Regions from separate parts of the Arthrobacter ramosus genome, predicted to be linked through region 2. Evidence: predicted binding sites of a transcription regulator. Region 2 holds the regulator's gene; each other region holds the start of a gene.
What was found. Region 2 encodes HrcA, which represses chaperone genes, less so after heat shock. Its sites were predicted from a motif close to TTNGCACTCGNNNNNNNCGAGTGCNAA; they were not measured.

Region 1 (9,795 bases), 1.9 Mb from region 2:
ATCTAGTTGTTTTCAAGGGTCCAGTTGCGTCCGGGGTCCGTCTGCTTCTGCGCCGTTACTTCTCCGGCGTCGACTGGTGGAAGCGCAAACGCCAGCGGCCGTCATCCAGCAACCAGATCGAACTCCGCAATGCCGAGCCGGTTCGCCCATAACTTCTGTAGCTGAGCAGCATGGTGTTGCTGGAGAGGCGATCTGCGGAAATCATCTCTACCTCCGCGGTTTCGCCTGGATTGCCCTCCAACGCCATCATGAGCTCGTCGCGGGACCAGACACGTCCGGAGCTGCCAATCTCAGTGAAGTCCGGGTGGAGCAGGATCCCCGTACGCCCAAGGTCTCCCCTGACGTCGGGCCTCAGGAGCTCCCTCTCAAGAAGAATGACCGTTTCCTCGTCCGAGCGCCCGCCGGCCTGGCCAAGGACCGCTTCTTCGTCGTCACCGGCGAACAACGTGGGCTCGATGAACGTCGCCTGCTCCGTGAACACCGCCGGCGCGTTAGGCAAGGACGACCCGCTCAAGAGGTCCTGACCGCCGAACAATGTGAGGTCTTCATCCGGGGCATCGGCGTCGTCGTGGTCGTCATCGAAAAGCGAGGGCGCCTCCACAGGCGCTGTGCGGACTGACGGCGTGCGGGCCGATGGCGTTCGGGGCATGGACCGTGCAGCTTCACCAGCTCCCGGATAGCCCGGTCCGCCAGGAGCGGCTGTTCCCTGCTGGAACGCGGTGGCGACCGCACGGGCGCGATCGTCGGCGGCCTCGTTGAGGTCGTGGCCGGCGTGGCCTTTGACCCACTCGAACGTGTACTTGCGGCCAACAATGGCCTGGTCGATGTCCTTGAGGAGATCGACGTTCAAGACGGGCTTTCCGTCCGCTTTGCGCCAGCCCTTGCGCTTCCATCCCGGAATCCACTTGGTGATGCAATTGATGACGTACTGGCTGTCGCAGAGAATCTTCAGCTCTTCATCGGGAACATGTGCCGTGGACCGGAAGAGGTCGAGCACCGCCATGAGCTCGCCCTGGTTGTTGGTTCCGTGCGGCCACCCGCCGGCCCTCCAGCACGAGTCGTTCACGTACCAGGCCCAACCGGCAGGCCCGGGATTGCCGAGGGCAGAACCATCGGCGGCAGCAATAATCGTCATGGTTTCCATCCTGCCAGACCACCCCGGCACTCCCGGACCGCGAGACCCTGAGCGAGCGTCGTTAAACGGCGACGACGGCCCCCACCTGAGGCGGGGACCGTCGTCGTGCGTGTGGCTAGTGAGCCGGCGCGGGGGCTTAGAAGCCGCCCATGCCGCCCATGTCGTCGCCGCCACCCATAGACGGAGCGTTCTTCTCCGGCTTGTCGGCAACAACGGCCTCGGTGGTCAGGAACAGACCAGCGATCGAGGCAGCGTTCTGGAGAGCCGAGCGGGTGACCTTTACGGGGTCGTTGACGCCGGCGGCCAGCAGGTCCTCGTAAACGCCGGTTGCAGCGTTCAGGCCGTGGCCCGACGGCAGGCCGCGGACCTTGTCGATGACAACGCCCGGCTCGAGGCCAGCGTTGTAAGCGATCTGCTTGAGCGGAGCGTCGATGGCAACGCGGACGATGTTGGCGCCCGTTGCTTCGTCGCCTTCGAGCTGCAGGTTCGCGAATGCCTTGGCACCGGCCTGGATGAGGGCAACGCCACCACCGGCGACGATGCCTTCTTCAACGGCAGCCTTTGCGTTGCGGACTGCGTCCTCAATGCGGTGCTTGCGTTCCTTGAGCTCTACCTCGGTTGCGGCACCGGCCTTGATGACTGCAACGCCGCCGGCCAGCTTGGCCAGGCGCTCCTGCAGCTTCTCGCGGTCGTAGTCGGAATCGGAGTTCTCGATCTCGGCACGGATCTGTGCCACGCGGCCGGCGATAGCGTCGGCGTCGCCGGCACCTTCGACGATGGTGGTTTCGTCCTTGGTGACAACAACCTTGCGGGCGTTGCCGAGCAGTTCGAGGGTTGCGTTCTCGAGGCTGAGGCCGACCTCCGAAGAGATTACCTGGCCACCGGTGAGGATCGCAATGTCGGCGAGCTGTGCCTTGCGGCGGTCACCGAAGCCCGGAGCCTTGACGGCAACGGACTTGAAGGTGCCACGGATCTTGTTGACGATCAGGGTGGCCAGGGCCTCGCCCTCGATGTCTTCGGCGATGATCAGCAGCGGCTTGTTCGACTGCATGACCTTCTCCAGGACCGCAACGAGTTCCTTCACGTTGGAGATCTTGGAGTTGACGATCAGGATGTACGGGTCTTCGAGGACCGTTTCCTGGCGCTCTGCGTCGGTGACGAAGTAAGCGGAGATGTAACCCTTGTCGAAGCGCATGCCTTCGGTGAGCTCGAGCTCCAGGCCGAAGGTGTTGGACTCCTCGACCGTGATGACGCCTTCCTTGCCGACCTTGTCCAGGGCTTCAGCAATGAGGTTACCGATTTCGGAGTCGCCGGCGGAGATGGAAGCCGTGGCTGCGATCTCTTCCTTGGTCTCGATCTCCTTGGCGGAGGCGAGCAGCTCGCGGATAACGGCTTCAACAGCCTTCTCGATGCCGCGCTTGAGGGACAGCGGGTCGGCGCCGGCAGCTACGTTGCGCAGGCCTTCCTTGACGAGGGCCTGGGCCAGGACGGTGGCAGTGGTGGTGCCGTCGCCAGCGACGTCGTCCGTCTTCTTGGCAACTTCCTTGACCAGCTCTGCGCCGATCTTCTCGAACGGGTCGTCCAGTTCGATCTCTTTAGCGATGGAAACGCCATCGTTGGTGATCGTGGGGGCGCCCCATTTCTTTTCGAGGACGACGTTGCGTCCACGCGGGCCGAGGGTGACCTTGACGGCGTCGGCGAGGATGTTCAGACCCCGCTCGAGACCGCGGCGCGCCTCTTCATCAAATGCAATGATCTTGGCCATAACGGCGGTAGTCCTTTCGGGACAGTCGTTAAGAAGGTGCCTTCACTGCGGTGCCCGCGACGGACGATCCTTCACATTCGGCCTCTGTACGCCGCGTGCTCCGGACCTCACCCCAGCAAGGTTTTCTTTGTTCTCCCAGGCACCGCCACTATTTCCCTACGGCCGGAGCCGCGAAGAATTAGCAGTCAGTGCTTGTGAGTGCTAATCAATAATTAGCACTCACCCGAGGAGAGTGCAAGCAGCAAGGGCCGGAAACTACTCGCCACGCCATGGGAATTCGCTACGGGCTCAAGCCAATCACGGAGTCCGCGAGGCGGTCTCCTTGCCGCTCACGCGCGCAGTGTTGTCAGCTCCGTAGGTGAAGACGATGTAATTGGACGAGGTAACGTCGCCGTTGGCGTCGAACCCGATGGTGCCGGACTCGCCGTCGTAATCCGGGAGCTTGGGCCCCTTCAGCACCTCGAGGCAGTCCTTGTATGACGTACAGGACGTGCGTTCTTTCGTTGCCGCATCGCCGGACGCCGGACGCGTCCCGCCGGACACAGTGGTGAGCCAGGCCGCGATCGAGCCACCGGCGTCGTCGCCCGCCGCTGCGGCCGCAAGCGCCGCGAGGGTGACGGCGTCGTACGTCTCGGCGGCGTACGTCGTGTCCTTGAGTTTGGGGTCGATGCCAGTCAGATCGGCTTGGAACTCCGCACTCGGGAAGACGCCTGGAAGAATTCCCAGCGCGCCGTCGAGGCCGCCGGCACCGAGCGCTGTTCCATATTGGCGGATGGCACCGTCACTCAGGATCAGGCTCTTGCCTCTCAGCCCCGCGTTCAGGAGCTCGGCCAGGGCGCCCTGGGCACCATCACGGGCAACCACGACGACGGCGTCCGGCGTGCCGGACTTGATGCCCGCCGCGGCGGGAGCTGCTTTGCCAGGCGTGAATTCCGCGTTGGACACGGCGTTCATTCCGAGGCCGCGGGCAGCGTCCATGACCGCTCCGGAGACGCGCGTACCGTAGTCCCCGGCTTCGTGGAGGACGGAAATCCTGTTGGCGCCGGCGTCGTGGGCAAGCTTCGCCAAAACGCTGCCCTGTGCGGCGTCAGCGGCCGAAGTACGGAAGTAGAAGCCGCCATTCTTGTAGCTGCTCAGCCCCGACGCCGTGTTGGCCGGCGAGATGAGCGGAATCCGGGCGGGAGACAGCACATCGATGGCGGCGGGAGCATGGCTGGAATCCGTTGGCCCGACAACGACGTCGGCGTGGGCCGAGAGCAACGCCTTGGCTTGCGCCGCGGTATCGGCAGTGAAGGCCGCCGCGCTGCTGCCTTCGCTGGCCGCCGACGCCGGAAGCAACTCGACAGGGTGGCCTTTGTATCCGCCTGCGTCGTTGACCTGCTTGACAGCCAACTTGGCCGCCGCCAGCTCGGACTCATTGAGGAATGCGGAGCTACCGGTGTTGTCCAGAATCACGCCGACGCGCAGGACGCCGTCGCCGCTCGGGGTAACGGAGCTGAGCCTGGCGTTGCCGATGGGGGCGGAACATCCGGCCAGTCCAAGGGCCAAGGCTGCGAAGCCTGCAAGAAGAGAAACTACCCGGGACCGGCGTCCTCCAAGGGGCTGGGTTCCAAAGGGCTGGGACAGCCCTGTTGCCGAAACACCCACTAGATAAGCCGCACGCTTTCTGCCTGCGGGCCCTTCTGGCCCTCGCCCAGTTCGAAGTCGACCCGTTGTCCTTCTTCGAGCGCACGGAAGCCATCCATCTGGATGGCGGACCAATGCACAAAGATTTCGTCACCGGACTCATCCACGGTGATGAATCCGTAGCCCTTTTCGGCATTGAACCATTTGACGGTTCCCAAAGCCATGATCCCCACACTTTCAACTAGCAGTGGCCGGCTTCCGGGATCTCCGGGCCAGCTCACAACTACTGTAACCACAGTCACGTTGCCGTAGCGCAACCATGGGTGCGGGTAGCCGCAATGTTATTGAGGCGTAACCGAGTTGCTACTTGTAGCCGGGGCCCAGAATGACAACCACGGGCTGCTGGAATTCTGCGCTGTCCACAAGGTTGGAAATGCCCAGCAATTTTCCGAGGGCTTCGGCATTGCCCTTCTGGGCTGCGCCTTTGTAGAAGACGGACGACGTCTGCTGGGGCATGCCGCCCCAGTTTGCGACGGTGGACAACGGCCAGCCCCCGCCTTGAACGAGGCCGGCCACGCGGGCAGCCAAGCCACCAGTGGTGGTGCCGTTGTAGACCGCGACTGCCGCCGTCTTGTCCAATGGCGCCGTGCTGGGGGTTGCTGCAGTGGGTGTCGGGGCGCTGGACGGAGTGTCGCCCGGGCTCGGCTGGCTGGATGCCTGCGCAGAGCTGCTTGCGGAAGGTGACGCCGCGGCGCTTTGCTTGGAGGCGTCCGCGGTGACGACGGCTTGCGGCGTCGTCGATGAGGTGAAGCCAAGCTTCGGGAGGACGAGGAACGCAACGAGGCCTACGGCCAGCGCGATGCCGCCCAGGAGCAGCACCGGCCACAGGGCGGGCCGGGAAGCGGACGCGACGAGCCTGTGGACACCTTGGCGCGATGAGCTCTGCGGGACACGGTCGAATTCATCCCGGGCAAATTTGGTCATGGTGAAGCCTTGTCCTTGCTGCTTGCTTGCTGGGGGATCAGCGTGTGCTCTATGCGTCGGAACCGAGACGGCGCGCTGTGCGGGCCCTCTGACGTGACATACGTAGTCTACGCAATCTCTTGACCAGCATAGGATCGTGCGCCAGTGCTTCCTCGGTGTCGATGAGGGCATTGAGCAGCTGGTAGTAGTGGGTCGCGGAGAGATCGAAGAGTTCCCTGACGGCCTGTTCCTTGGCCCCGGCGTACTTCCACCATTGCCTCTCCAGGGCGAGCATCTGCTGTTCACGCTCGCCCAGCGGCGAGTCGCTGCGGAGTCCGCCGGACAGGTCTTCGAGCACCAATCCAGTTGCTTCGGACGCCATGGGTTCCCGTGCGGGTTCTGCCACGACACACTCCTTCGACGCATTGACTGAAAAATGTCCCCCGCCCATGGTAACGGGCGAATAACACCGATGTCATTTGCCCCGCCGACTTCCCCGGCGCCGCTTTCCGCCAGGGCCTTGGGACAGGGACAATGGCTGGGTGGCAGGCGAAGAAGCGTTATTTGAGCTTGAATCCGAGGATCACTCCGCCGGGTTCGAGGCACTCCCGGGAATGGCCTTGGAGGATCTCATGGCACCGGACTGGGCTGCGGCGCTCTCCGGCGTCGAGGACGAGTTGCGCTCGGTGCTGGCCTTCGTGGCGGCCGAGGCCGGCCGCGGAACCCACGTGCTGCCTGCAGCGTCCAACATCCTTCGTGCCTTCCGGCAGCCTCTGGCAGACGTCAAGGTGCTGATCCTGGGCCAGGACCCCTACCCAACGCCGGGACACGCCGTCGGGCTCTCTTTCGCGGTTTCCGGGCCAACCCGGCCCATCCCCCGCAGCCTCGCAAACATCTACCGGGAGATGGAGTCCGATCTGGGGCTACCGCCGCGGGTCCACGGCGATCTTTCGGCCTGGACGGGCCAGGGAGTACTCCTCCTGAACAGGGTGCTCAGTGTCGCGGCCGGCGCGGCCGGCTCGCACCGGGGCAAAGGCTGGGAGGCCATCACGACGGCGGCGGTCACCGCCGTCGCCCGCCGCCGCACCACTGCCGGGCAGCGGAGTCCGCTCGTCGCGATCCTGTGGGGCAAGGACGCTGAAGCCGTTCAGCCACTGCTTGAAGGCGCCCCTGTGATCTCTTCCGCGCACCCCAGCCCGCTCTCCGCGTCGCGGGGTTTCTTCGGCTCGCGCCCGTTCAGCCGGGCCAACGCCCTGCTCCGTATGCAAGGCGCAGATCCCGTCATCTGGGAGCTTCCACCGCTGCCCTAGCTTAGGCTTGCCTACATGACATCTTTGCCCGCGACGTCGTCTGCATCCCGCAATGCCCGCCCCCAAGTGAACCTGACTGTGCTGCGCACGGAACAGCTTTCGCCCCACATGGTGCGCATCATTGCCGGTGGACCCGGTTTTGCGGGTTATGCGAACAACGACTTCGTGGACCGGTATGTGAAGATCGTGTTCCCGCAGCCCGGCGTCGACTATGAGCTGCCCCTGGATCTTTGGGCCATCCGCGAGACCATGCCACGCGAACAGTGGCCCTACACCCGCACCTACACCGTCCGTTGGGTGGACCAAGCTGCGCAGGAACTGGCAATCGACTTTGTGGTCCACGGCGACGAGGGCCTTGCAGGCCCGTGGGCCCTCGCAGCCCAGCCCGGAGACACGCTTGTTTTCACGGGTCCCGGCGGCGCCTACAACCCGGCGCCCGACGCCGACTGGTACCTTTTCGCGGGCGACGACGCTGCGCTCCCGGCGATTGCCGCGGCGATCGAATCCCTGCCGGCCGACGCCAAGGGCCTTGCTTACCTCGAAGTCGATAGCGACGCCGACATCCTTGGCATCACGGCGCCCGACGGCGTGGAGTTGCGCTGGCTTCTTCGCTCCGGGGTCCCGGCAGGATCAAGCTCGATCCTGCTTGATGCCTTGGGCGAAGCCGAGTGGCTGCCCGGCCGCGTCGACGTGTTTGCGCATGGTGAGCGCGGCTATATGAAGGGGCTGCGGGACATCTTCTTCAAGCAGCGTGGGCTGGAGCGTTCCCAAGTATCGCTTTCCGGATACTGGGCCCAGGGACGCGTTGAGGACGATTTCCAGGCGGAGAAGAAACTCCCGATCGGACAGATCTAGGGGCTGTGTCCGCCGGGTGGCCCTCCGGGCGCGGCGGGCTACCGCCGGCGGACACGGCGGCGCTCGTTGCTGGCCAGGCCCTTGGTCAACGGCCGGGCCAGGTTGTCGCCCAGCACGATTCCTGCGGCCACGCCCAGCACGATCGCTCCCGCGTTGAGCATGCCGCCCGAACCCAGCAAGACATCCGCTTCCTGCACCGTCAACACATACATGGAACGGAATATCTTCAACCCGGGGAGCAGGATGAGGGCTGCCGGAACGGCTACCACCAGTTGCGGGGCCCCGAGCCTGAGTGCCACCATTCGGGCGAGCAGGCCGATGATCACGGCGGAAATCGCCGGAGAGAGCCGGTCTCCGAAGCCAAGGTTGGAGGCCCCCCACAAGACGAAGTAACCCACCAAGCCCACTGCCGCCGTCGGGAGCAGTAGTTTCAGCAGGGTCTGTTCAGTGATGCCGATGGCAATCACGGCCACGGCGATCAGGATGGCCTGGCCCCACAATGGATACGCCTCGGGGAATGTTTGCGTGACGTCGATCGCGACGCTGCCGATGAGGTCACCCACAACCACCGCGACGGCGATGCCCGCAACGATCGCGCCGAAGGTCAGGATCGTGGACAGGAAACGTCCCGCCGCAGTCACGGGGAATCCGTTGATGGCGTCTTGCACCGAAGAGACGAGCCGGCCCGTTGGCAAGAGCAAGAGGATACCTCCCGCCACGACGATCGACGGCGGGATGTCCGCCCCGGCCCAGTGGAGCATGAGCGCGATGAACGTGACCAGGAAGGAGCACGCCGCGGTCACGAAGAAGTCAGGCGTGCGCCACTTGCCCAATTGACGGGCCACGAGATTGACAAGCATGTTGGAGACGAATGCCAGAGCGGACGCTCCCAGTCCCCCGCCCAGTACCCCGACGAAAACAGCGGAGAAGACGCCGAACGCCATGGTGACCATCCACCGCGGGAAGGGCTTGCTGCTCCGGATGATCTCATCCAGCCGCCGCACGGCCTCGGCCCTGCCCACCCCGCCGGCCACGATATCCGTGACGAGCTGGTGCACCTGGGCCAAACCTGCGTAGTTGTTGGTCCAGGAACGGACGACCCGGAGCAGGGTCAGCGGGGTCTGGTCCTTGGGCGCGTAGTTGATCTGGACTGACTGGTTGGTGATGTCCACTTCGATGTTCTTCAACCCGAGTGCCGCCGTGACCGCGATGATGCTGGTCTCGACCTCCAGGGCACCGGCTCCGTAACGAAACATGGATTCGGCCATGTGCAGCGCGAAGTCGATGGTCTTGCGGGCCGAAGCGTCAACACCGCCCACGTGGATGATGGGGTTGGCGTAGGGACTGCCCGCCAGGCGATCGACGATGCTCATCGGGGCGGTGGGAGGATTCTCGCCCTGCACGAGCCTGCGAAGCATGCGCTTGGCGTTGACATTCTGGCGCACCTGGGATGGCTTCAGCGGCTGCGTCTTGGGCAAGCCGTCCGTGTTGGGCCTGTTGTCGGGGCGGTCAGTCACGCGGGTGTTCCTCCAAAGGGCGTGGTTCCTCCAAATACGGTGCGGTGCACATGCAGCAGGCGGGGTGGCGCTGCGATTCTAGTAGAACTGCTGGCCCGTGCGGCGGGTGTAGATCTGCCGCGCGATGCGCTCCCCGGCAGCGGTCCACAGCTTGTACTTCAGCGGGCTGATGACTTGGTCATAGCAGCCGACGAAGTCGGTGACGGTCTTGCTGAAGCTGGTCTTGAACAGGCCAAGTCCGTGGAACGGGTGCGAGGTGTCTTTGAGCCGGTCCGCGGGCGGAGTGCCGCAGAAATCGTACTCAGTGCAACCCAGTTCCTTGACCTGGTTGATGGCTGTCCACTGGACCAAGTGCGAATCGCCGTACTGCGCGCGCTTCTGCAGCGATCCGCCGTCCTTGTAGGTGCCCTTCCGGCCATAGTTGATGACGAAGGCTCCGACGGATGGGACACCGTTTTCGAAGACAAACAAGAGCCTGCCCTGGCCGCGCTCGATGAAGTTGGTCCAGAACTGGCGGTAGTACCCGAACTCACGGACCCGCACTTGGGACTTCGCCTCGACGGTGTTGGTCATCAGCGCATACATGGAACGGAAGTTCTCTTCCGTGGGTTCCATGGTGTGCAC
Region 2 (9,725 bases):
CCGTCCGCATGCCCTGGGAACTTGACGGCACCAGCTACGCCCTGAACATGATCGATACCCCTGGCCACGTTGACTTCACCTATGAGGTTTCCCGTTCCCTCGCGGCCTGCGAAGGTGCAGTCCTTTTGGTGGACGCCGCGCAAGGCATCGAGGCCCAGACCCTGGCCAACCTCTACCTGGCGATGGAAAACAACTTGACCATCATTCCGGTGCTCAACAAGATCGACCTCCCGGCCGCCCAGCCCGAAAAGTACGCGGCCGAGCTCGCCAACCTGATCGGCGGCGACCCCGAGGACGTGCTGCGGGTCTCCGGCAAGACCGGTGTTGGCGTGGAGGCCCTCCTGGACAAGATCGTCCGCGATCTTCCAGCCCCTGTCGGCGACCCCGACGCGCCGGCCCGCGCCATGATCTTCGACTCTGTGTATGACACATATCGCGGCGTGGTCACCTACGTGCGCGTCGTGGACGGCATGCTGCACCCGCGCGAGCGGATCCAGATGATGTCCACCCGCGCCACCCACGAGCTCCTGGAAATCGGTGTCAGCTCTCCGGAACCTACTCCCTCAAAGGGGCTGGGCGTCGGCGAAGTAGGCTACTTGATCACCGGCGTGAAGGATGTCCGCCAGTCAAAGGTCGGCGACACCGTGACCAACCTGGCCAAGCCCGCTTCGCAATCCCTCGCCGGTTACGCAGATGCCAAGCCCATGGTCTTCTCCGGCTTGTATCCCTTGGACGGCACGGACTACCCCGTGCTCCGGGATGCCCTCGAGAAGCTGATGCTCAACGACGCAGCGCTCGTCTACGAACCTGAGACGTCTGCCGCCCTGGGCTTCGGTTTCCGCGTGGGCTTCCTTGGCCTGCTGCACCTGGAAATCACCCGTGAGCGCCTTGAGCGCGAGTACAACCTCGACCTCATCTCCACCGCCCCCAACGTTGAGTACGAGGTCACGCTGGAGGACAAGCGGGTCCTGCACGTCACCAACCCGAGCGAATACCCCACCGGCAAGATCGCTGAGGTCCGCGAACCGATGGTGTCCGCCACCATCCTGGCGCCGAATGAGTTCGTGGGCGCCATCATGGAGCTGTGCCAGAGCCGCCGCGGCGTCATGGGTGGCATGGACTACCTCTCCGAAGACCGGGTGGAAATCCGGTATCGACTGCCGCTGGCGGAGATCGTCTTCGACTTCTTCGACATCCTCAAGTCCAAGACCCGCGGCTACGGTTCGCTGGACTGGAAAGCCGACGGCGAGCAGGTTGCCGACCTGGTCAAGGTGGACATCATGCTCCAGGGTGAGCAGGTTGACGCTTTCAGCGCCATCACCCACCGCGACAAGGCCTACGCCTACGGCGTCATGATGACAGGCAAGCTGCGCGAACTCATTCCCCGCCAGCAGTTCGAGGTGCCTATCCAGGCCGCCATCGGCTCGCGGATCATTGCCCGCGAGAGCATCCGCGCCATCCGCAAGGACGTCCTTGCCAAGTGCTACGGCGGTGACATCACCCGTAAGCGCAAACTTCTGGAGAAGCAGAAGGAAGGCAAGAAGCGCATGAAGATGGTGGGCCGCGTGGAAGTTCCACAGGAAGCGTTCATCGCAGCCCTGACCACCGACGAATCCAAGGACAAGGCCAAGAAGTAATGGCGCTGTTCGCCCGGAACACTGCGGGACAGGCGCGCGCCGTAGCGGCGCGCACAGGACAGGCACGAGGGGAAATCCGTGCCTAGCGTTCTTCCCCTCGGGGATCCGGCACCTGCGGACGGCCTCTTGCCGCCGCAGGTGCTCGACGGCGTCGATTCGCGCAAGTTTGGACTGTACGTCCACATACCTTTCTGTGCCGTGCGTTGCGGATACTGCGATTTCAACACCTACACCGCCACCGAGCTTGGCGGCGGCGCCTCCCAGGACGCCTACGCGTCTACTGCCATTTCGGAAGTGGAGTTCGCCGTCCGGGCCATGGAAGCCTCCGGGCTGCCGCAGCGGCCCCTGAGCACGGTGTTCTTCGGCGGCGGGACGCCGACCCTGCTGCCTGCTGAAGATCTCGCACGCATCCTGACGGCCGCCGTCGGGCACTGGGGCCTGGAAGCGGGAGCCGAAGTCACCACTGAAGCGAACCCGGACTCTGTGACGCCGGAGTCCCTCCAGCTGCTCGCAGACGCCGGCTTTACGCGGATTTCCTTTGGCATGCAGTCGGCGGTCCCTCACGTGCTCAAGGTCCTGGACCGTACGCACACTCCCAGCCGGGTCCCCTTGGTGGTCCAGTGGGCGCGCGACGCCGGACTTGCCGTGAGCCTCGACCTCATCTACGGCACTCCCGGCGAGTCCATGGCTGATTGGCAGACCTCCCTGGAGACTGCTTTGTCCTATAGTCCGGACCACATCAGCGCCTATGCGCTGATCGTGGAAGAAGGCACCAAGCTGGCGGCACAGATCCGGCGCGGAGAAGTTCCCGGAATCGACGACGACGACCACGCCGCCAAATACGAACTCGCCGATCAGCTGATCAGCGCCGCCGGGCTGGACTGGTACGAGGTCAGCAATTGGTCCCGCACACCCGAACAGGCGTGCAAACACAACCTTGCCTACTGGCGGGGGGACGATTGGTGGGGCATCGGACCCGGTGCGCATTCCCACATGGGCGGCGTCCGCTGGTGGAACGTCAAACACCCCACCGCCTATGCCAACAGGCTCGGTGGCGGGGTGTCGCCGGCCGCTGGACGTGAAACGCTCGACGCCGGAACCCGGGAAGTGGAACGCATCATGCTGGAGGCGCGCCTCGGCACCGGGCTTCAGGTCGACGCGCTCGACAAGGTGGGCCGCCACGCCGTCGCAGGCCTCATTGCCGACGGCCTGGTTGAGCCAGGAGCGGCCTTCCAAGGACAGTTGATCCTGACACTCAAAGGCCGGCTACTCGCGGATGCCGTGGTCCGCCGGATCCTTCCGGACTAGCGCCCGGCGCGGGAACCGGCGGCGCGCTAACGGCATCGGCACCCGCGAAGACCGGCTACTTGATCCAGCGCAGGTTGAGGCGGTAGCGGTGCGGCTGTCCGTGGTTGACGCGGATTCCGGCTGACACCGAGAAGCAGGTCACTGCGACCCAGATTGCCGTGGCAAGGACCGCGAACAGGTTTCCCACCACCGGGAGCAAGACAAGGACGTTGGCGAGCACTGCGGCAATCGTCGGAGGCAAGGTGAAGTTGAGCGCTTCCTTGGATTCCTGTGCCGTGAAGGGGCCACGTTCGCGGAAGATCAGGTAGATCAAGAGCGAAGGAACGCAGCCAAGGATCCCGCCGAAGTGCGCCAGTGTTGCCCACTGCCGGTCTTCCGAGGCGGTCAAAGGCAGCGCGTTGGCAGGAACGCCGTGGTACTGGGACTGGCCCGAAGTGCCGTCCCGATCGTCAGGAGCGTTGTCTGCCACAGTTTCTTCCTTCGAGTGTCTATCGGTGCAGTGTTGCTGTCCCAGAATACTTGCTCGGCACGCGATCAGCCGACCAACTCCTTGATCGCAAGTCAGGGCACGGTCAGGAAATCGATCACTTCTTCCACGCGACCCAGCAACGAGGGCTCCAGATCGGCGTAGCTGTGGACGGCGCCCAGAAGCTTTTGCCAACCCAGTCCGACGTCTTCGGCCGTCTCATGCGGCCAGCCGAACGACCTCAGGATGCCGGTCTTCCAATCCGTGCCACGCGCGATGGTCGGCCATTGCTCGATCCCCAACACCTTGGGCCGGATTGCCTGCCAGACGTCCACATAGGGATGTCCTACGATCAGGACGTTTCCCGCGGCACCCTGCAGCGTCATGGCGTCGGCAGCAATCCGCGACTCCTTCGAATCCGGTACCAAGTGGTCCACGAGGATTCCGAGCCGGCGGCCCGGGCCGGGGGAGAACGCGGCAATGGCAGCCTTGAGATCGTCCACGCCGTGCAAGGGCTCGACGACGATGCCCTCCACCCGGAGATCATCTCCCCAGACCTTTTCCACAAGTTCTGCGTCGTGCTTGCCTTCCACCCAGATCCGGCTCGCCTTCGCGACTTGGGCGCGCTGGCCGGCCACGCGGACGGATCCCGATGCCGTCCTGCCTGCTTGCGCCGCGCCCTTTGCGGCCGCTGCGCGTGGCGCCGGCGGCAGGAGCTTCACTGCCTGTCCCTCCAGCAGGAATCCGAAGCCGAGCCGGAACGACTTGGTCTTTCCCCGCCGATCCTCAAGCACCACAATGTGCATGCCTCCGGACTTCTCCACCCTGGTCACGGCCCCGACCCAACCGGACTGCACGTCCTCGAGAACCATCCCGCGTTCAACCGGCACCTCAGGCAGTTGCCGTTTGGCAGGCGAGGAGAGGTCTTGCGGGCCCCAATTGTCATAGGACACGGTCTTCACACCACTTTGCGCTAGGGGATCGGTCACGGTCCGTGGCATTTCCCAGGACCGCGCGGGAACCATGTTCGCCGCGAGCGGTACCAATGCTAACAACGAGGTGGCTCATACTAGACTTGTTAGCACTTGGGCATGTTGAGTGCTAATTGTTGAAATACCGGATTGTTGAGTACTTGACCGATCAGTACCGGCTGTTGAATGGAGGTGGGCAGTGAGCGAACCACGCAAGCTTGAAGTGTTACGCGCCATCGTGGAGGACTACGTTCACTCCCGCGAGCCAGTCGGCTCCAAAGCCTTGGTCGAACGGCACCATTTGGGAGTGTCGAGCGCAACCATCCGCAATGACATGGCCCTCTTGGAAGAAGAAGGCCTCATTGCGGCACCACACACGAGTGCGGGCCGCATTCCTACGGACAAGGGCTACCGCCTGTTCGTCGACCGTATTTCCGAGGTCAAGCCGCTTTCGGCCGCCGAGCGCCGTGCCATCCACTCGTTGCTTGAGGGACCCGACGACGTCGAGGACATCCTTGAGCGCACCGTCCGGCTCCTCTCCCAACTGACCAACCAGGTCGCCGTCGTCCAGTATCCGCACCTGAGCCGGGCGCGCGTCCGGCACATTGAGTTTGTCCTTTTGGCACCGCGCCAGGTCTTGGTGGTATTGATCGCCGATTCGGGCAAAGTGGAACAGGGCGTTGTGCACGCAGCAACAGACGCCACTGACGAAGAGCTCATGGCCTTGCGCGCGCGATTCCTTGGAAGCATTGCCGGCTCCCAGCTCGACCTCATGCCGCAAGTCCTGCCCTCGGTGGTTGCCTTGTGCCCTCCGGCGCTTCGGAACCTTGCGGGCGCCCTTGCCCATGGTCTGGACAGGCTTGCCGAGCGGAGCCGCGACGAACGCATGGTCATGGCAGGCACGGCAAACCTGGCCCGCTCCAACGTGGACTTCCCCCTGAGCATCGGCCCGGTCCTCGAAGCGCTCGAGGAGCAGGTGGTCATGTTGCGGCTGTTGTCGGACATGGCGGAGGACCCCCGGGGCGTCACGGTGAGCATCGGCAGCGAAAACCCCTATGACGGCCTCTCCGAGGCTTCGGTGGTTGCCACGGGCTACGGTCCGGGCAGCAGTGCCAAGATCGGCATTCTTGGACCCACCCGCATGGACTACCCCAACACCATGGCGGCCGTACGTGCCGTCGCACGCTACCTTTCCCGCATTCTGGGCGGCTGACGGCCTCGGCTGGAAACCGCCTCGCAAGAAAAGCAGTGGAACCGTAAACAAGGAAGAGATACCGACTTTGAGCAGTCACTATGACGTTCTGGGCGTCTCGCCGGAAGCAACCGGCGAGGAGATCAAGAAGGCCTACCGCAAGCTCGCACGCAAGCTGCACCCCGATGTGAACCCCGGGGCTGGCGCTGCCGAGGAATTTAAGGCGGTGACCCACGCTTACGAGGTCCTCTCCGACCCCCAGAAGCGCCGCGTCTACGACGCCACCGGCAACGAGAACGGGACCGACAACGGTTTCGGCGGAGGCTACGCGGGCCAGGGATTCGCCTTCCAGGACATCTTCGACACCTTCTTTGGCGGAGGAGGCGGCGGCATGCAGGGCCCCGCATCACGCATGCGCCGGGGGCAGGACGCCCTGATCAGTGTGCGCATCGACTTGCGCGAGGCGGTGTTCGGTGTCAACAAAAAGCTTGAGGTGGACACCGCTGTCATCTGTCCCACGTGCGAAGGCTCATGCTGCCGTCCGGGCACCCACCCGGAGCGCTGCGACATCTGTGGCGGCTCGGGCCAGGTCCAGCGGGCTGTCCGCTCGATCCTCGGCCAGGTCATGACCGCCGCACCGTGTGGATCGTGCGAAGGATTCGGCTCGATCATCAAGGATCCTTGTAATGAGTGCAACGGCCAGGGCCGCATCCGCAGCCGCCGTTCGCTGACGGTCAAGGTGCCGGGCGGCGTCGCTACCGGGACTCGCATCCAGCTGTCGTCGCAAGGCGAAGCAGGTCCCGCGGGTGGTCCTCCAGGTGACCTCTACGTGGAGATCCGGGTCAACAGCGATTCCACCTACATCCGGGAAGGCGACGACCTTCACGCGACGCTGAGCGTTCCCATGACTGCCGCGGCACTGGGTACCGAGCTGCAGCTAGAGACTTTCGACGGTCCCCAGGAGATCGACGTCAAGTCAGGCACGCAGTCCGGCGAAGTCATCACCCTGCGTGGACTGGGCGTCACCCATCTCCGCGGCTACGGCAGGGGAGACCTCAAGGTGCACCTGCACGTTGAGACGCCCGGCAAGCTCGATGCCGCACAGGAAGACCTGCTTCGCCAACTGGCCAAATTGCGCGGAGAGCAATTCACCGAAGGCAAGCTTGTGGCCAGTGGCGGTATGTTCGCGAAGCTGCGGGACAAGCTCGGTAACCTGTAGCGGTGAGCAACCCCGTATTCTTCACAGCAGCCGGAACGCTTGACGGGCTCGGCCCTGGTGACTCTTTCGTGCTCGACGGCGCCGAAGCCAGGCATGCTGTCACCGTCAAGCGCTTGGAAATCGGCGAAGCCGTCGATATCGCCGACGGTGCCGGAAAACGGCTCACGGGCAGCGTGACGGAATCCGGGCAGGGAACCTTGACGGTCCTTGCCTCCGCTGTCGAGGAGGAGCACCAGCCAACCGTGCGGCTCGTGTTGGTCCAGGCCCTCGCGAAGGGCGACCGTGACGAGCTTGCCGTTGAGACGGCCACGGAACTCGGGATCGATGCCGTCGTGCCCTGGCAGGCGGAACGTTCCATTGTCCGTTGGAAGGGTGACCGGGCTGCAAAAGCCCACGCGAAGTGGCAATCCGTGGCCACCGCAGCCGCCAAGCAAGCGCGGCGCGCGTGGATCCCCGAGGTGCGTGCCGCCGTCGACGGCTCCGGCCTGGCTGCGGCGGTTGCCGCGGCCGACCTGGCGATCATCCTGCACGAGGACGCGAAACGTCCCCTGCGGGATGTTCTGGAGAAGTGGCAGGGCGAGTTTTCCGGCGCGGATACCGGAGCGGGACGGGAAGTCCTGCTCATCGTCGGCCCGGAGGGTGGTATTTCACCGCGCGAAGTGACGAAGCTCAGCGACGTCGGCGCCGTCACCGCGCTTCTGGGCCACCACGTGCTTCGCTCGTCGACGGCGGGTCCTGCCGCCGTCGTGCTGGCCAGCGACATCCTGGGGCGCTGGTAGCTCGCAGCGCACGTCCTGGATCAGCGCACGTCCTGGATCAGCGAACGTTGAAACTCCGGGTATCCGTTGCGACGTCGGCGTCGTTGGGTCCCACCAGGGAGACCCGCAATTCATAGCGGCCTGCTCCGAGCCCCACTGTGAGGCTGAAGACCCCGCCTTGTCCGGGAACCGTCGAAGCGGTGGTCTGCCCGGCGAGGTAGGACGACTTATCGCCATTTGAGTTCTCGCGAAGGATTTGCCAATGCAGTTTCTTCGAGGGGTCCGTGCTCCGGCCGTTGAACTTGACCGGACCGGCAGGCAAGGTCAGATCCTCCTGCGGGTCAATGATCCACACCGGTGCCACCATGGATGCGTCGCGGACCATCGGATCGCCTAGTTTGACCTGTCCGAATGCCATGTAGTCCGTGTGCCCGTCCACCAGGATGGTCACTTTGATCTGCTGTCCGGAATCGATCAGGCCTGAACTCGCGGCCGCAGCGGTAGCGGTGTAGACGAGTTCCTGGACCGCCCGCTGTGCCATCCCGGCATCGAGATTGGAATTGAACGCGTCGCGGGAAACATCGACCGTGACCACGTTCTTACCGGAAATCGAGGTTGCCAGGCTGCCCGGGTTCTGCCACGGAGTGAAGAAATCGTGATCCAACGGCTTCTGGGACATCATGATCCGCAGGGCCGTGGTGATGGGGTTTTCATTGCCTGGGTTGTCACGGAATTCGCGGTACAGGAAGGTGTCCGTGTCGCTGCGCCCGATCCAATACACGGGGATCTTGTTTGAGGCCTGGGTTGTTTCGAGCGGAGCATTGCTCTCGGGAGCCGTCTGCAGGGCAGCTGTGGGGATGGGGACCGGCGTCGTGGATCCCTGTCCGGTGCGGTCGGCAATGCAACCCGACAGGACCAAGGCAGCCGTCAGGGCGGTCACAAGCATGGCGGAACGTTTCCGGATGCGTGTGCCGTGTGAAATCCCGGCTGGCCTGGTGATGGTGGATTCCTGCTCGTGTTCGGCCGCTGTGAGGCGGGGGAGTCATGTGCCCGGTGACCGGGCACAGGGGCATTTTTGCCCATGAATCAGCTTGTCATAGTCCCAAGGGCCGCGGCTGGCGTTTCGATACTCCGGCGAACAACTGCAATGCGATTGATACGAGGTCGATGCCGAGTTGATACCAAAGCGGCACGGATGGGCCGTCCGCAGCCCCTCCGGGCACGGTCTGGAACCACCCCGGAGACTGGCTGGCGTAGGATTGAAAGCAATCCGAGGCCCGCGATCCTGCGCCCATCCAGCAAGCGGACATCGGAGAAAATCGATGGACATCACCAAGCCGGAGGAGCACAGGCCGCAAGGCCAGCACTATGACAGAATCATTGAACGGGCGGCCCAAGGCCGGCAGCGTTGACACAGGTCCGGCCGAGTTCCCACACTCTGTCCCGGGCGCCCGGACGGAAGTTGTCATCTTCGACAACTCGGATCAGATGGTTCAGACCCTTGGCAGCCATGACGAGGCGTTGCGCTACATCGAAGCCCAGTTCCCCGGCGTCGACTTTCATGTGCGCGGCAACGAGCTCTCCTTCAGCGGACCGTCGAGCGATGTTCCCCGGATCATGCGGCTTCTGGAAGAAGTCCGCGGCCTGGTCGGCAAGGGGACGGTCATCACCCCGGACGTGCTGCAGCAACTCGTGTCACTGTTGCGCAGCCAGTCCCTGCAAAACCCCGTGGAAGTCCTGACCCACAACATCCTTTCGAGCCGCGGGCGCACCATCCGCCCCAAAACGCTCAACCAGAAGAACTATGTCGACGCCATCGACGACAACACCGTCATCTTCGGGATCGGTCCTGCGGGCACCGGCAAGACGTACCTCGCGATGGCCAAAGCCGTTCAGGCACTGCAGCTCAAGGAAGTCAGCCGCATCATCCTCACGAGGCCTGCCGTCGAGGCAGGAGAGCGCCTCGGCTTCCTGCCGGGAACGTTGAGCGACAAGATCGACCCGTACCTGCGTCCTTTGTATGACGCCTTGCACGACATGATGGACCCGGAATCGATCCCGCGCCTCATGGCTGCCGGGACCATTGAGGTCGCGCCGCTTGCGTACATGCGCGGCCGCACGCTCAACGACGCGTTCATCATCCTCGATGAGGCCCAGAACACCACCGCGGAACA
Region 3 (9,795 bases), 1.3 Mb from region 2:
AGGTCCAAAACGCCCAGGCCGCCCAGCTGGCCAAGGGCGATGGCCGTTTCAGGCGACATCGCGGAATCCATGGGTGCGGCGATCACTGGCATCTCGAACTTATAGGCATCAATCTGCCATGAGACGGAAACGTCCTTGGGGTCGCGCGTCCGGCGGTTGGGGACGATCGCGATGTCATCCAGGGAGTAGGCACGACGCCCACGCTTGCCACGGCCAATCTCAATCTCGTAAGTCACTGCTCTAGGTTATCCCAGTGCGGCGCGATGTACCGGCAGAGTGACGTACAGCATGACAACGGGCGATACCTCGTAAATAGGCGAGCCCGCCACCTCCATCTGGGAGGTGGCGGGCTCACTTGAAACTGCCTGTGACAGGAATTACGCCTAGCGGGAACCGTAGTTCGGGGCCTCGACGGTCATCTGGATATCGTGCGGGTGGGACTCCTTCAGCCCGGCCGCGGTGATGCGCACAAACTTGCCGCGTGCTTTGAGCTCGGCGATGGTCGGTGCACCCGTGTAGAACATGGTCTGGCGCAGGCCGCCGACCAGCTGGTATGCCACTGAGGACAGCGGGCCGCGGTAGGCGACGCGGCCTTCGATGCCTTCCGGGATGAGCTTGTCATCGCCGGAAACGTCCGCCTGGAAATAGCGGTCCTTCGAGTAGGACGTGTTCTTGCCACGGGACTGCATGGCACCCAGGGAACCCATGCCGCGGTAGCTCTTGAACTGCTTGCCGTTCACGAAGATCAGCTCACCCGGCGACTCGTCGCAGCCAGCCAGCAAAGAGCCGAGCATGACCGTGTCGGCACCGGCCACGAGGGCCTTGCCGATATCGCCCGAGTACTGCAGACCGCCGTCGGCGATCAGCGGAACACCGGCAGGGATAGCGGCCTTCGAGGACTCGTAGATGGCCGTGATCTGGGGAACGCCTACACCGGCAACAACGCGCGTGGTGCAAATGGAGCCCGGGCCCACGCCCACCTTGATGCCGTCGGCGCCAGCGTCGATCAGTGCCTGGGCGCCTTCACGAGTGGCAGCCTGGCCACCGATGATGTCAACGTGCGCGGCAACTGGGTCGGACTTCAGGCGCGTGATCAGGTCCAGGACACCCTGCGAGTGGCCGTTGGCGGTGTCCACGAAGAGCGCGTCGACACCGGCGTCGATCAGGGTCATGGCCCGTTCCCAGCCATCGCCGAAGAACCCGATGGCGGCGCCGACGCGGAGACGGCCTTCCTCGTCCTTCGTCGCGAGCGGGTACTGCTCCGCTTTGGTGAAGTCCTTCGTGGTGATAAGGCCTTTGAGGCGTCCCTGCTCGTCAACGAGGGGCAGCTTCTCGATCTTGTTGGTGGCCAGCTTGTGCGAGGCTTCTTCGCGGCTGATGCCGACGTGGCCCGTGATGAGCGGCATCTTGGTCATGACGTCGCTGACCAGCCGCAGCGCGAAGTCGGACTCCGGTACGAAGCGGGTGTCGCGGTTGGTGACAATACCCAGCAGACGGCCGTCCGGGTCGATGACAGGGAGGCCGGAAACCCGGTAACGGGAACACAGTTCGTCCAGTTCCTGAAGGGTGGCTTCCGGGTGGATGGTCAGCGGGTTGGTGATCATCCCGGACTCGGAGCGCTTGACGCGGTCGACGTGGTCGGCCTGGTCTTCGATCGACAAGTTGCGGTGGATCACGCCAAGGCCGCCCTGACGGGCCATGGCGATGGCCATGCGGGACTCGGTGACGGTGTCCATGGCGGCTGACAGCAACGGCGTCTGGACCGAAATCCGCTTGGAGATCCGGGAGGAAGTATCAGCTTCTGACGGAATGACGTTGGTGTGGCCCGGCAGCAGCAGCACGTCGTCGTAGGTCAGGCCGACAAAGCCAAAGGGATCGTGTTCGGGCTGGGTCATGAGTGCGCCTCTTACCTTGGTTCTTGGGGGTTGCTCTGGTAGGGGTTGCAGCTGATGACCAGCCCGTCATTACGGGACTGGCCTGTGCAGAAAGGTTCTGAATAAATAGTAGAACCTCGCCGCCGATCCCCATATTCCGCGAGGGCAATGTGAGCAACAGCACCCGGCACCCGCCTACGAGCAACCCGGCTGCTCAGCTCCGGCGGCCTAGCTCCACCCGGTCGCGGCCATGAACGCCTTCTCAAAGTATGGGGTCAAGGTCTTCATGTATGTGGCGGTCACGTGGTTGTCGTCCTTGTAGACCATCACGTTGCCGATCACTGCCGGACAATTCGCATCGGGGCAGAAATACTTCGAAAGGTCCAGGAATTTCGTGTCGGGCATTCCCGCGGCCACCGCCCCCGTCGGGGAATCTTCGGAGTAGATTTCGGCACGCTGGGAACCGCAGGCAACATATGCTCCCGGGTTCTTCTCCAGGCAGGCCGGAACTGGCTGGGCTGCGCGTGGAGTGTCGCGGAAGGCAACCACTTGGATTCCGGCGTCGTTAAGCGTCTTTACCTCCGTGACCCAAGAGGGATCGAGCCGCTCGGGGACGTTGCTCTGCGCATTGGTTCGCGTACTCGTTGTCACCACAACATCCGGCTTCATCTTCAGGACCTCTGCGAGCGTGGCCTTGTTGAAGTCAACGCAAGCCTGCGTAATGTCCGCCGCAGTGTCCTCGCCAAGCGGGCAATATCCCTTCGTGATGGACGTCAGGCTCCAATTGTTCTTTGCGGCCATCGTAAGCAGCGGCGTGTTCAGCACGTGTGCGTGCGAACTACCTATGACCACCACGCTTTTCGTCCCGTTCTTGATCCCGTTGGTGCATCGGTTGACGAATTCCTGCGGGTCCGCCGTCCCCGTGCAGGGAGTCGGGAAAACCGGCCAGTCACCATCAACTGCGGTCATGCTTGGAACCAAGGGCACCCCCGGATCGGGGGTGTACACGAAGTCCCCGCCGACGGCGGCCGCTCCGGGGTTGCGGGCATCCATGTTTGCGACCAGCGCGCGGTTTGTCTGCTCGATCTGCAGGGGCCAACCCGCCAGCGGCAGAATAGCCACGGTCCCTACCGCAACCAGCGAAATCACGCTTCTGCGCCGGTTGGCCTCGGGCCACTTCCACTCCCGCAACGGCTTCTCGATGAACCTCGTGGTCAGAACAGCCAAAAGGAAGGCACCAATAATAATCACCGTGCCGGACAACCAGCCAGCGTGGGTCTTGCCGGACCAAGCCAAATAGATGACCAACATGGGCCAGTGCCAAAGGTAGAGGGCGTACGAATTGTTCCCCATCCGCACGAGCGGCTTGGAACTGAGGATCCGGTCGATTCCGAATCGACTCTGGGTCTGGCCCGCTGCGAGCACACAGGCGGCGGCCAGGGTGGGCCACAAAGCCAACCACCCGGGGAAGACGCCCTCGACGTCGAGAATGAGCCCGCAGCTAAGCATCGCCAGGACGCCGATCCAGCCAAGGACGATCCTGGCCGACCTGGGTATTTTGAGCGAAGGCAGGAAGAGGGCCAGAAGAGTTCCAAGGGCAAATTCCCAAAGCCTGGCCGCCGTCGAGAAGTACTCCGCCGATTGGTCCGTAGCGGTATAAACGACCGAGTACACCAGGGAAACCAGGAAGATTATTCCGAAGATGTAACGCAGGAGGGGAACGTACGCGAGCCTGAACCTTCTCGCCGCCCAGCCTGCTCCCACAAAGATGATCGGCCAGACAATGAAGACTTGTCCTTGAATGGACAGCGACCAGAATTGCTGTAACGGGCTGGCCAGGCTGTGGTCCGCAGCGTAGTAGTTGACGGCCTGCGACTGCAGCAGGAAGTTCTCAACGTAGAAAAGTGAAGCCCAGCCCTGCTTGATGGTATCGACCCAGCGGGTGGCCGGCATGAAGAGGTAGGTGGCGGCCAGCGTTCCAACAATCACCGTGACGGCTCCGGGCAAGAGCCTCCGGAAGTGATGAAGATAGTGCTTGATCAGTTCTGTTTGCCGCCCGCCGGCATACCGTCTCGTGAACTGCGCCGTCATGAGGAATGCCGAGACCAGGAGGAAGACATCCACCCCGCCGGAGACCCGGCCAAACCAGATGTGGTACGTGACAACCATGAGGACGGCAACAGATCGAAGTCCCTGGATTTCAGGACGGAACGTCGATTTAGGTGCCGAATTCTGCGTCTCGCCGCTAGTTCGCCGAAGCGCAATCGGGCGCGTGGTTGTCAAAGTCTTGCCTCCAGGGTGCTACTCAAACCGTCTACCCTACTGATTCGAAATGTTCGTCGTCAATTGAGACCGCGTTCAACCAACTTCCTACGATCCATTAGGACACAAGCGGCTGGGAGGTTCCGGAACGTTGTCTGGGTCAATCCTCCATGCCGTCTTACCGGCCTCTGGTCGTCATCCCGCACCCCCACATGCAGGAGGCCCGGCCCCCAAAGGGGACCGGGCCTCGCGCATCGAGCAACCAATATTAGTGGCTGTGGCCTGCGTGCTCGTCTTCCTCGGCCGGCTTCTCGACAACCAGGGTCTCGGTGGTGAGAACCAAGGCTGCGATGGACGCGGCATTCTGGAGCGCGGAGCGGGTGACCTTGACGGGGTCGATCACGCCAGCGGCGATCAGGTCCTCGTACACACCGGACTTCGCGTTGAAGCCGTGGTTGTCTTCCAGCTCGGCAACCTTGGCTACGACGACGTAGCCGTCGAAGCCGGCGTTCTGGGCGATCCAGCGAAGGGGCTGGGTCAGGGCGCGGCGGACGATGCCGACGGCGGCAGCCGCGTCGCCTTCCAGTGCCTTGACGGCGGCGTCCTCGTCCAGTGCCTTGAGGGCGTGGATGAGGGCGGATCCACCGCCGGAGACGATGCCTTCTTCAAGGGCAGCACGCGTCGAGGAAACTGCGTCCTCGATACGGTGCTTCTTTTCCTTGAGCTCGACCTCGGTGGCTGCGCCGACCTTGATGACGCCGATGCCGCCTGCCAGCTTTGCGAGCCGTTCCTGCAGTTTTTCCCGGTCCCAGTCGGAGTCGGTGCGGGTCAGCTCGGCACGGATCTGGGCGACGCGTGCTGCGACGTCCTCAGCCGTACCAGCGCCGTCAACGATGGTGGTGTTGTCCTTGGTGACGGTGATCCGGCGGGCACTGCCGAGGACCTCGAGGCCAACCTGGTCCAGGGACAGGCCGAGCTCCGGGGAGACAACCTGTGCGCCGGTCAGTGTGGCAATGTCCTGCAGCATGGCCTTGCGGCGGTCGCCGAAGCCCGGAGCCTTGACGGCAACGACGTTCAGGGTGCCACGGATACGGTTCACGATCAGCGTGGACAGTGCCTCGCCGTCGATGTCCTCAGCAATGATGAAGAGCGGCTTGGCTGCCTGCAGGGCCTTCTCGAGGAGCGGCAGGAATTCCTGCAGCGAGGAGATCTTGCCCTGGTTGATCAGGATGAGCGCGTCTTCCAGAACAGCTTCCTGGCGTTCCGCGTCAGTGACGAAGTACGGGGACAGGTAGCCCTTGTCGAACTGCATGCCCTCGGTGAGGACCAGTTCGGTCTGTGTGGTGGAAGACTCTTCGATGGTGATGACACCATCCTTGCCGACCTTGCCGAAGGCCTCGGCGAGGAGCTCGCCAACCTCATCGCTCTGGGCGGAGATCGCGGCAACGCTGGCAACCTGGGTGCCTTCTACTTCGCGGGCGTTTTCCAGGAGGCGGGCAGCCACGGCCTGGACCGAAACTTCGATGCCGCGCTTGATTTCGCCAGGGGCGGCTCCGGCGGCAACGTTGCGCAGGCCCTCCTTGACGAGTGCCTGTGCCAGCACGGTGGCCGTGGTGGTGCCGTCGCCTGCGACGTCATTGGTCTTGGTGGCGACTTCCTTGGCCAGCTGCGCGCCAAGGTTCTCATACGGGTCGTCGAGTTCGACTTCGCGGGCGATCGTCACGCCGTCGTTGGTGATGGTGGGAGCTCCCCACTTCTTGTCCAGAACGACGTTGCGCCCGCGCGGGCCAAGGGTGACCTTGACGGTGTTGGCGAGCTTGTCAATGCCTGCTTCGAGCGAGCGACGGGCAGCGTCGTTAAACGCAAGCTGCTTTGCCATGGTTGTGTCCTTTCAAGACGGAAAACCCGCACCGCTGATTCGACCGGAAGACGTCCGACTCGATCTGCGATGCGGGATCCAGGGAATTACTTAACGACGATTGCCAGAACGTCGCGGGCGGACAGAACGAGGTATTCGCTGCCGCCGGTCTTGACTTCAGTTCCGCCGTACTTGGAGTAGATGACGACGTCGCCAACGGTTACGTCGACGGGTACGCGGTTGCCGTTGTCATCGAAGCGGCCGGGGCCAACTGCGACAACTTCGCCTTCCTGCGGCTTTTCCTGTGCAGTGTCCGGGATGACCAGGCCGGAAGCCGTGGTCTGCTCTGCTTCGAGCGGGCGGACAACAATGCGATCCTCGAGAGGCTTAATGGAGACCGACACTCGGATCTCTCCTTTACGTGAGGTAGTACATGGACTATCAAACCAGGGGTGCCGTGGCGGGCTTACCGTCGTCGCGGTGCCGGTAAGTGCCTGGCGGCATGATTAGCACCCGCCTAGGGAGAGTGCTAATCAAGACTCTATGTAAGCATTAGCACTCGGTCAAGGCGAGTGCCAGAATTCCGTCACGGGTGAACGTCCAAAGGGCGCTTCCGGCTCACACGCTCATTGCCCGGCGAGGTCGTCGAAGTCAACGTCCTCGCCGTCGTCGTACTCTTCCTTCGGTGCGGTTCCGCGGTTCAGGTAGAGCACGACGCCGCTTGCGAGCGCGACGACGCCGAACACCGCCAGCCCGACGATCGCTCCGATGCGGGCGCCGGTGTAGGTGTCACGGATGTCCCGGGCCTCATCCGTGGCGTCCTGGACGCTATTACCGGTCATCGAGTAGGTGGCCGCGTTGAAAGAGTCTAGGAAGAAAATAATGATCAACAGCGCGATGCAGACAACGGCAATCAAAGCACCCACGATGAGCGCAGGACGGGCATACTTGGAGAGATTTCCGGCGAATTGACGTTTATCCGGGGCAGAGGGAGAACCATTGGCGTCGTCGGGCTGGCGTACTGGGTTGTCTTCCATGGCATCAACCCTATCGGCCCGAGGGGTCCCGGATCCCTCCCGACCCCGTATGACGGGCGAGCACTAGGCTAGTTCCCATGGCTGACACATCCCCGGACCAGATTGCCCCCTTGCTGACAACGGAAGGTTGGGAACTGCTGGCGTCCTTGGGACCGTACCGCGATGGCGAAGCCTTCGCCCTGAATGCGCGCCTGCGCAAAGACGGCCACTCCCCCGCACTCGTTGCCGCCGTCCTCACCCAGTCCAGGCTCCGCACCCGGGCCGAGGCCAAGTTCGGCGAATTCGCCCGGCAGATGCTCTTCACCCAGGCCGGCCTGGAACAGGCCACCCGGCTCAATGTTGCAGCCAGGCATGCCGAACGCTTCGCCAAGGCGGGCACGCAGCACGTCGCGGACCTGGGCTGCGGGCTTGGAGCCGACTCCATGGCCATGGCGTCCATGGACATCAAGGTCACCGCCGTGGAACTCGACGAGACCACCGCCGCCTGCGCCACCATCAACCTCATGTCTTTCCCGCGCGCAACGGTGGTGCACTCCGACGCCACGGCGATGCCCCTCGACGGCGTCGACGGCGTGTGGCTCGATCCGGCGCGCCGCACGACGTCGTCGTCGGGAACCAAAAGGATCTGGGACCCCGAGGCGTTCTCGCCGCCGTTGTCCTTCGTTGAATCGCTGGCCGCTACCGGCAAGTCCGTCGGGGTCAAGATGGGCCCGGGGATGCCACACGAATCGGTTCCGGCCGGCTGCGAGGCACAGTGGGTTTCGGTGGGAGGGGACGTTACGGAAGTAACGCTGTGGTTCAACGACGTCGCCCGCCCCGGCATCCGCCGCGCCGCCCTGGTGCTCGGGCCGCAGGGGGCAGCAGAGATCACCAGCGGCGAAGATTTCGACGGCGGCCCGGTGCCCGACGTCGGGCCCGTGGAGGGATACCTGTACGAACCGGACGGCGCGGTGATCCGTGCGGGCCTGGTGGCCGACATCGCGCTCCGGCTGGGCGGCCACCTTGTAGACCAACACATTGCCTATATTTGCGCTCCGGAACTGGTGGAGACCCCCTTCGCCCGTGCCTACAAAGTCCTGGAAGTCATGCCGCTGAACGTCAAAGCCCTCAAGGCCTGGGTGAATGCCAACGGCGTCGGTGTCCTGGACATCAAGAAGCGCGGCACCTCCGTCACCCCCGAAGAGCTGCGGAAACAATTGCTGCCGGCCGGAAAGAACTCGGCAAAATCCCGCGGCAACAAAACAGCCACCCTGGTCCTCACCAGGATCGGCGAGGAAAAGGTCGCTGTTGTGGTGGAGCCCGTAGCGGCTGCCTGAGCTGGTCTCTGACCCGCGGCGCCCTATTGGGAGCGCGTGAACTCCTCAGCCGCGGCCACTTGTTCCGGTGTCGGCGTGATGCCCGTGTAGAGCACGAACTGTTCGAGTGCCTGGATCGTGGCCACTTCAGCGCCGCTGATCACGGTCTTTCCTGCCGCACGGCCGGCCTTGATGAGCGGCGTCTCTGCAGGGAGGGCGACGACGTCGAACACTACCTGCGCGGCCGCCACCGCCGCTTCGGGGAAGGACAGTGAGCCGGAGTCAGGTCCGCCGGCCATGCCGATCGGGGTCACGTTGACGAGCACGTCCGCCGTCGACTCCCCTACTTCGGCTTGCCAGCCGAAGCCATAGAGCCCCGCGAGGGCTTGCCCGAGCTTTTCATTCCGGGCAACCACGGTGACGCGGGAGAATCCGGCGTCCCGGAACGCAGCCGCGGTGGCCTTGGCCATGCCGCCGGAACCGCGGAGCAACACGGACGACGCCGGGTCGATCGCGTTGCGCTCGATCAACTGGGCGATCGCGGTGTAGTCCGTGTTGTAGGCCGTCAGTACGCCGGCGTCGTTCACGATCGTGTTGACCGAGTCGATAGCGGCGGCCGAAGCGTCCATGCGGTCGACGAGGGCGATGACGTCTTCCTTGTAGGGCATCGAGACGGCGCAGCCGCGGATGCCGAGGCCGCGCACGCCGGCGATCGCGTTCGGGAGGTCGGTGGGAGCGAAGGCCTTGTAGATCCAGTTCAGGCCAAGCGCCTCGTAGAGGAAGTTGTGGAAACGCGTTCCGTTGTTGCTCGGCCGGGCAGAGAGAGAAATACAGAGCGTCATGTCTTTATTGAGGATCGGCATAACGGGGCTTCCTTCGCGTAGCGGGTTCTCTGCCCAGCCTAGACGGGGAGCTAGCCTTGGCGCGCCTTGAAGCGCGGATTCAGCTTGTTGATGACAAAGGTGCGTCCGCGCCGGCGGACAACTTGCGCGCCGGGGATCTTCTTGAGGGCACGCAGCGAATTCCTGACTTTCATGGGGTTCTCCTTCTGGGGTTTTGACTTGTTTGATTGCGGTTTTGTTCCACCGAGGCTGAAGCTCGGCTAAAGGGTGGATTCGAGTTCAAAAGGGTCGTCGAGTCCGGCGAAGCCGAGCCGCATCTCCGCTTCGCTCAGCGCGCATCCGTCCAGGAGTGCCCGGATTTCGGCGGCGTCGAGGTCTTCCCCTCGTCCGGTCACGGCCAGCACGGTGCCCCGGTCGCCGAAGCGGGGATGCCAGTCAAGGGCGGCGTCGACGTCGGGGAATCCCTTTCCGTGCTGCAGGCCTTTGCCGTCGGGGACAGGGCCGGTGCCGGCGTCCGCGAGCCACTCGCCGGTGCTCTCGAGCCAGACGCGCGGCCCGATTCCCTGCACCGCGATCCGGACCTTGGCCGCGGAGGCAATCCACAAGCGGCCCCGCATCCAGTGGCAT

Region 1: the regulator HrcA is predicted to act here: its motif matches at 3,079-3,105, upstream of groL (chaperonin GroEL).
Region 3: the regulator HrcA is predicted to act here: its motif matches at 6,547-6,573, upstream of groES (co-chaperone GroES).

What each region holds. Positions count from the first base shown of each region.
Region 1 is NZ_BAAAWN010000001.1:3,980,644-3,990,438, forward strand. It holds gene ABD742_RS18320 (ribonuclease HI family protein) at 56-1,135, opposite strand; gene groL (chaperonin GroEL) at 1,272-2,900, opposite strand; gene ABD742_RS18330 (ABC transporter substrate-binding protein) at 3,198-4,547, opposite strand; gene ABD742_RS18335 (cold-shock protein) at 4,547-4,750, opposite strand; gene ABD742_RS18340 (LytR C-terminal domain-containing protein) at 4,890-5,510, opposite strand; gene ABD742_RS18345 (DUF3263 domain-containing protein) at 5,560-5,895, opposite strand; gene ABD742_RS18350 (uracil-DNA glycosylase) at 6,032-6,799, shown strand; gene ABD742_RS18355 (siderophore-interacting protein) at 6,815-7,654, shown strand; gene ABD742_RS18360 (threonine/serine exporter family protein) at 7,693-9,171, opposite strand; gene ABD742_RS18365 (lipid II:glycine glycyltransferase FemX) at 9,250-9,795, opposite strand, start outside.
Region 2 is NZ_BAAAWN010000001.1:2,122,874-2,132,598, reverse strand. It holds gene lepA (translation elongation factor 4) at 1-1,637, shown strand, start outside; gene hemW (radical SAM family heme chaperone HemW) at 1,716-2,945, shown strand; gene ABD742_RS09855 (DUF4870 domain-containing protein) at 3,001-3,414, opposite strand; gene ABD742_RS09850 (DUF3097 domain-containing protein) at 3,507-4,364, opposite strand; gene hrcA (heat-inducible transcriptional repressor HrcA) at 4,582-5,595, shown strand; gene dnaJ (molecular chaperone DnaJ) at 5,663-6,793, shown strand; gene ABD742_RS09835 (16S rRNA (uracil(1498)-N(3))-methyltransferase) at 6,796-7,572, shown strand; gene ABD742_RS09830 (GerMN domain-containing protein) at 7,610-8,497, opposite strand; gene ABD742_RS09825 (PhoH family protein) at 8,920-9,725, shown strand, end outside.
Region 3 is NZ_BAAAWN010000001.1:853,840-863,634, reverse strand. It holds gene ABD742_RS04150 (GuaB3 family IMP dehydrogenase-related protein) at 1-236, opposite strand, end outside; gene guaB (IMP dehydrogenase) at 384-1,895, opposite strand; gene ABD742_RS04140 (acyltransferase family protein) at 2,103-4,157, opposite strand; gene groL (chaperonin GroEL) at 4,405-6,015, opposite strand; gene groES (co-chaperone GroES) at 6,102-6,398, opposite strand; gene ABD742_RS04125 (hypothetical protein) at 6,621-7,031, opposite strand; gene ABD742_RS04120 (THUMP-like domain-containing protein) at 7,109-8,347, shown strand; gene ABD742_RS04115 (shikimate 5-dehydrogenase) at 8,371-9,189, opposite strand; gene ykgO (type B 50S ribosomal protein L36) at 9,240-9,362, opposite strand; gene ABD742_RS04105 (GTP-binding protein) at 9,429-9,795, opposite strand, start outside.